3 regions of the Pseudomonas sp. 300 genome follow, and region 1 is predicted to be linked to each of the others. Evidence: predicted binding sites of a transcription regulator. Region 1 holds the regulator's gene; each other region holds the start of a gene.
The links. The regulator FliA, encoded in region 1, starts transcription of late flagellar genes. The targets are predictions, from matches to a motif close to CTAAAGTTTNNNNNNNNNNNGCCGNTAA.
Positions count from the first base shown of each region.

Region 2: a site for FliA is predicted at 772-799, ahead of Q7W83_RS15545 (methyl-accepting chemotaxis protein). Genes of this name have one in related genera too.
Region 3: a site for FliA is predicted at 1,281-1,308, ahead of Q7W83_RS27560 (methyl-accepting chemotaxis protein). Genes of this name have one in related genera too.

Region 1 covers NZ_JAVLRV010000002.1:2,744,335-2,746,604, forward strand. Annotated here, with positions in the region: gene Q7W83_RS18915 (protein phosphatase CheZ) at 1-122, opposite strand, end outside; gene Q7W83_RS18920 (chemotaxis response regulator CheY) at 145-516, opposite strand; gene fliA (RNA polymerase sigma factor FliA) at 684-1,424, opposite strand; gene fleN (flagellar synthesis regulator FleN) at 1,421-2,251, opposite strand.
Region 2 covers NZ_JAVLRV010000002.1:1,994,974-1,997,243, forward strand. Annotated here, with positions in the region: gene Q7W83_RS15540 (undecaprenyl-diphosphate phosphatase) at 1-633, opposite strand, end outside; gene Q7W83_RS15545 (methyl-accepting chemotaxis protein) at 927-2,270, shown strand, end outside.
Region 3 covers NZ_JAVLRV010000003.1:468,637-470,906, reverse strand. Annotated here, with positions in the region: gene Q7W83_RS27570 (NorM family multidrug efflux MATE transporter) at 1-151, opposite strand, end outside; gene Q7W83_RS27565 (LysR substrate-binding domain-containing protein) at 310-1,230, shown strand; gene Q7W83_RS27560 (methyl-accepting chemotaxis protein) at 1,412-2,270, shown strand, end outside.

The DNA of each region.
Region 1 (2,270 bases):
AGCTCATGGATCAGTTGCACAGCGTCGCCGAACCTGCCTTTTTCAAGGCTTTCGACCAGTTCGACCGCGTGTTTTTTCAGGGTCGATTCAAAATCGCCCTGTGAAGATTCTTTGTGGTCCATAGCTCCCCCGTGGCGCAGTTTCTCAACCGATGCGTTCGAAAATCTTCTCGATTTTGTCTTTCAACGCCTGGGCCGTGAAGGGTTTGACCACATAGCCGTTTACGCCGGCCTGGGCCGCTTCGATGATCTGCTCGCGCTTGGCTTCAGCGGTCACCATCAGCACCGGCAGGTGCTTGAGCTTTTCATCGGCGCGCACATGACGCAGCAGATCGATACCGGTCATGCCAGGCATGTTCCAGTCCGTTACCAGAAAGTCGATGCTTCCGCTGTTGAGAACCGGAATGGCAGTAACGCCATCGTCGGCCTCGACCGTGTTGGTGAACCCAAGGTCACGCAACAGGTTTTTTATGATCCGCCGCATCGTTGAGAAGTCATCAACGATGAGGATTTTCATGTTCTTGTCCAATTCGACCTCCAAGCAGTCTTAAACGCCCCCAGCACCTGGACGCGCCATTTCAATCAATCCGGCAAAGCACTCAATGACTGTCTGGAGCACAACAGATCGAGACCGGCGCAGTTCAACACCACACCAGCCACGTTCGCAGTGTCCCCACACTGCCTTCAGCGCGCTCGCCACTCCCCCAAACGCCCCCGCAAACGGGCCGCGCACTGGCTGTGTAACTGGCTGACCCGAGATTCGCTGACCCCCAGGACCTCACCGATTTCCTTGAGATTCAACTCTTCGTCGTAGTACAGCGCCAACACCAGTCGCTCACGCTCCGGCAAATTGGCAATCGCGTCCGCCAGCGCCGCCTGGAAGCGTTCATCTTCCAGATCGCGTGACGGCTCGAGATGAGCACTCGCGCCATCCTCGTGCAGCCCTTCGTGTTCGCCGTCCTGCAACAGATCGTCGAAACTGAATAACCGGCTGCCCAGGGTGTCGTTCAAAATCCCGTAGTAATCGTCGAGACTCAATTGGAGTTCGGCCGCAACTTCGTGATCTTTAGCGTCACGGCCGGTTTTAGCTTCAATCGAGCGAATTGCGTCGCTGACCATGCGGGTATTGCGGTGGACCGAACGTGGCGCCCAGTCCCCTTTGCGCACTTCATCAAGCATGGCGCCGCGGATTCGAATGCCCGCGTACGTCTCGAAACTCGCGCCTTTGCTGGCGTCGTATTTGGTGGACACTTCAAGCAGGCCGATCATCCCGGCCTGAATCAGGTCTTCGACCTGGACGCTGGCGGGCAGTCGCGCCAGCAAGTGGTAGGCAATGCGTTTGACCAGTGGCGCGTAACGCTCGATCAGCTCGTACTGCGCGTCACGTGCCGACTTCTTGTAGAGGTTGTAACCGCTGGCGGTCATAGCACGGGTCCTGCCGTTTGTTGCACGAGGCGCTCGACGAAAAACTCCAGGTGCCCACGCGGGTTGGCGGGCAGCGGCCAGGTATCGACCTTTTGTGCGATGGCCTTGAAAGCCAGGGAACACTTGGAGCGCGGAAAGGCTTCATAGACCGCGCGCTGCTTCTGCACAGCCTTGCGCACGCTTTCGTCGTACGGCACCGCACCGACGTATTGTAAGGCGACGTCGAGGAAGCGGTCCGTGACCTTGGTCAACTTGGCGAACAGGTTGCGGCCTTCCTGCGGGCTCTGGGCCATGTTGGCCAGGACCCGGAAGCGGTTCATGCCGTAGTCGCGGTTGAGCAGTTTGATCAGGGCGTAGGCGTCGGTGATCGAGGTCGGCTCGTCGCAGACCACCAGCAAGACTTCTTGCGCGGCACGAACGAAACTGACTACCGAGTCACCAATCCCTGCAGCGGTGTCGATCACCAGCACGTCGAGGTTGTCGCCGATATCGCTGAAGGCCTGGATCAGACCGGCATGCTGAGCCGGGCTCAGATGCACCATGCTTTGAGTGCCGGACGCGGCCGGGACGATGCGGATTCCGCCGGGGCCTTGCAACAACACGTCGCGCAGCTCACAGCGGCCTTCAATGACGTCGGCCAGGGTACGTTTGGGTGTCAGTCCCAGCAGGACGTCAACGTTCGCCAGCCCCAGATCGGCGTCCAGCAGCATCACGCGCCGGCCGAGCTCAGCTAGAGCCAGGGACAAGTTCACTGACACGTTAGTCTTCCCGACGCCACCTTTGCCGCCGGTCACCGCGATCACCTGTACGGGATGCATGCTGCCCATGTTATTTCTTTACCTTGTC
Region 2 (2,270 bases), 750 kb from region 1:
GAACAGGTCGCGATACTTGTAGCCCGAGTACACCGCCGCACCGACCATGGTCGGCATCGCCAGGAAGAACGAAAACTCGGTGGCCGTTTTGCGCGACAGCCCGAACAGCAAGCCGCCAATGATCGTCGAGCCTGAACGCGAGGTACCCGGAATCATTGCCAGGCACTGGGCGAAGCCGATTTTCAAGGCATCTTTCCAGGTGATCTCGTCGACGGTTTCGGCATGCACTTCATGCTGGCGCTGCTCCGCCCACAACATCACGATACCGCCCACGACCAATGCCGTGGCGACGGTAATCGGGTTAAACAGGTAATGGTGGATCAGGTCGGCGAAAATCACCCCCAGGACCACGGCCGGCATGAAGGCAATCAGCAGGTTGGCGGTAAAGCGACGGGCGCCGGGCTGCGTCGGCAAACCGATGACGACATCGAGAATCTTGCGGCGAAACTCCCACACCACCGCGAGGATCGCCCCAAGCTGGATAATGATGTTGAACGCCATGGCCCGCTCGCCGCCGAAGTTGAGCAAGTCGGCCACGATGATCTGGTGTCCGGTACTGGAAATGGGCAAAAACTCCGTAAGCCCCTCTACAACGCCAAGTATCAATGCCTGAAAGGCGGTCCAAAGATCCATCAATCCCCCAAAAAGCAATGCACTGCGGCATGCCCCGTTAATATTTTCCAAAACATTGACTGCGATCATCGTCGCTGCAACCCGACGCGCACAGAATCCAGACGGAACCGTAAACATTCCGTGAAAAATCAACTTGGATTCAGGTTTTTCCGTGCGGGGCCGAAATCCTATCAGACAAGGCTGAATAACGCTGCCACGTTATTGGACTTGGGTCGGATATGCCCGATCGGCAAAATGTGGTTGGATGCTGGCGGTCGTTTATTACAAGAAAAAGAAACAGGAGTGACAGCGTTATGAACAGCTTGCGCAATATGTCGATCAGCCGGCGCCTGTGGCTGATTTTGATCGTGGCCGTCATGATGCTTTTGACGTTGGGCGTGTTGATGCTCAAACAGATTCACGAGGACCTGTATCAAGCCAAGGCGCAGAAAACCCAGCACGTCGTGCAGACGGCCAGCGGCATTCTGACCTACTACCACGGGCTCGAAACCGCCGGCACGCTGACGCGCGAAGCCGCACAAAAACAGGCACTGACCACCGTTCGCGGCCTGCGCTATGACCAGAACGAGTACTTCTGGATCAACGACCTGACGCCGGTGATGATCATGCATCCGGTCAACCCGAAGCTCGATGGCCAGAACCTCTCGGCGATCCGCGACCCCGACGGGTTTGCGCTGTTCAATGAAATGGTCGCCCTCGCCAAGGCCAAGGGCGCCGGCCCGATCGACTATCGCTGGCCGAAACCGGGCGCCAGCGATCCGGTCGCAAAAACCTCCTACGTCAAACTCTTCGAGCCGTGGGGCTGGGTGATCGGCTCGGGTGTGTACATCGATGACATGCAAGCCGAGTTCATGGGCCAGGTCTGGAAAGCGACAGTCGTCGGGCTGGTGATCGCCGCCATCATGGCGCTGCTGGTGATCCTGATTGCCCGCAGCATCGTCCGTCCGCTGCAGGACACCGTGAACGCCATGGCCAACATCGCCAGCGGCGAGAGCGATCTGACTCGCAGCCTCGACACCCACGGCCAGGACGAAGTCACGCAGCTGGCACGTCACTTCAATGCGTTCACCGCCAAGCTACGACAGGTGATCAGCGAATTGCAGGTGTCTGCCAGCGCCCTGGGCCAGTCGTCCAGCGAACTGGGCAACGACGCCGCCCAGGCCCAGCAACGAAGTCAGCAGCAATCGCAACAGATGGAACTGGTAGCCACGGCCATCAATGAAGTGACCTATGGCGTGCAGGACGTGGCGAAGAATGCCGAGCACGCCGCGAGTGAAATGCGCGATGCCGAGTCTCAGGCGCAGCAGGGCCAGGTCAACATCGACAGCAGCCTGCAACAAATCGACAAGCTGTCTTCAACGATTGATCAGGCCGTGGAGGTCATCCGTACCCTCTCCGCAGAAAGCACCCAGATCGGCAGCGTCCTGGAAGTGATCCGCTCTATCGCCGAGCAAACCAACCTGCTGGCCCTCAACGCGGCCATCGAAGCTGCCCGTGCCGGTGAGCAAGGGCGCGGGTTTGCCGTCGTGGCCGATGAGGTGCGCCTGCTGGCCCAGCGCACGCAGAAGTCCACCGCCGAGATCCAGGCAATGATCGAACGCCTGCAAAGCCACTCTGAAGCGGCGGTCAAGGTCATC
Region 3 (2,270 bases), on a different contig from region 1:
CGAGCCCGCCGCCGGCCAGCGCTTCGGGGCTCAGGCGCGCCATCATCAAGGTGTCGGTGAGGACCATCAGCATGTGCGCCAACTGCGAGGCAATCAACGGCCCCGCCAGCCGCAGGATGGCCCAGAGTTCAATACGCGCTGGATGCTGCATGGTCATCACGCTCTAGGGTCGAAGAGAACAGGAAAGCGTCGATTCTCGGCGCTCTGCAGGGTTTGCACAAAGGGATAAAAAGGATGGGTGGCATGATTAAAACTCATCCAGGGGAGTTTCTGATAAGTTGACGAAATTACGCCATAGGAGCTTTCCGTATGTCCCGTCGTCTTCCTCCTCTTTATGCCCTTCGCGCATTTGAAGCGGCGGCGCGGCATAGCTCGTTTACCCGTGCCGCTGAAGAGTTGTCGATTACGCAGAGCGCGGTCAGTCGGCACATTCGTACGCTTGAAGAGCATTTTGCCTGCCGGCTGTTTCACCGCAGCGGGCGCAATTTGCAACTGACCGAGTCGGCGCGGCTGATCCTGCCGGGCATTCGCGAAGGATTCACCGCCCTTGAGCGCGCCTGCAATACCTTGCGCGCCGAAGATGACATCCTGCGCATGAAGGCGCCGTCGACCCTGACCATGCGCTGGCTGCTGGCGCGGCTCAGCCGTTTCCGCCACCTGCAACCGGGTAACGAGGTGCAACTGACCAGCGCCTGGATGGACATCGACTCGGTGGACTTCAACCATGAACCGTTCGACTGCGCCGTGATCCTCAGCAACGGGCATTTTCCGCCGGACTGGGAGGCGAGTCTGCTGTTCCCGGAGGAACTGATTCCGGTCGGCGCGCCGAATCTTCTGAAGGATCAACCGTGGGACGTCGCGCGCCTGGCCAATGCCGAATTGCTGCACCCGACGCCGGACCGACGTGACTGGCGCAACTGGCTTGAGCGCATGGGATTGACCGATCAGGTGTCGCTCAAGGGCGGACAGGTGTTCGATACGCTGGAGCTGGGGATGATTGCCGCCGCCCGGGGTTATGGCGTGTCCATGGGCGATCTTTTGATGGTGGCCGAGGATGTGGCGCAGGGCCGTCTGAGTTTGCCGTGGCCGACTGCCGTCGCCAGCGGTGAGCATTATTACCTCGTCTGGCCGAAAACCCGCCCCGGAGGTGAACGTTTGCGCCGCCTCAGCGATTTTCTGCAAAGCGAAGCGCAGGCCATGAAATTGCCGGACGTCGAGCACTTGAGCTGAATCGATAGAGCCCTCGAAATAGCGGCCTTGAGCCATATCCCGGCTTTTCACTCAAGTATTCAGGTTTGCCGCCGAAAATCTGCAGATGGAACCTTCGTGCAGGTTCGACGCAATTCCCATTATTAGAAATTTTGCTGAGTAGCCGATCAAGGAGGATCAGATCGCTCGGCCAGGAGCTGTCATGTCTCAACCTCGTGCCCGGATTGCCTCACAGCTTGGTCTTGCGCTCGCCGTTATTCTGGCGATTGTCATCAGCGGCAGCACCCTGTTCGCCTTGCGTTCGCTGGACACGGCCAACCTCGCTACCCGCGAAGAACACCTGGCCAGCGAGGCGAGGTTGCTGGCCGACCAGTTGAGTACGTTTCACGGCACATTGCGTGAAAGTACCCAACGCCTGGCGGGGCTGTTCGAGAAGCGCTTCAGCGCAGGGTTGAGCGTACATCCGGACGAACCGGTGACCGTGGCGGGCACGCAGACCCCCGGCCTGCACTTGGGCAGCGAGGTGCTGAACAACAACTTCAAGGAAGTGGACGAGTTCAAGCAAATGACCGCGGGCGTTGCGACGGTGTTCGTGCGCAGCGGCGATGAGTTCATTCGGGTCAGTACGAACGTCACTAAACAGGACGGCAGCCGCGCCATCGGCACGTTGCTCGATCACGCGAACCCGGCTTACACCCGCCTGTTGGCGGGGCAGAATTACGTGGGTCGAGCCTTGCTGTTCGAACGCTTCTACATGTCGCAATACACCCCCGTACGCGACAGCAGCGGTAAGGTTATTGCCGTGCTGTACGTAGGGTTCGATTACACCGACGCGCAGAACGCGCAATTTGCCAACCTCACACGCTTCCGCATCGGGCAGACCGGTTCTCTGGCATTGCTCGATGAGCAGAACAAATGGCTGGTGCCGATTGCAGGCGTGCAAGCACCGGATCAAGCGGTCAAGACGATAAACAGTCTGGCCAAGACGCCGGGTAAAGGTGAGTTCTGGAGCGACAAATCCGAAGACTTCTACAGCATTGCCGTGCCATTTGAAGGCGGGC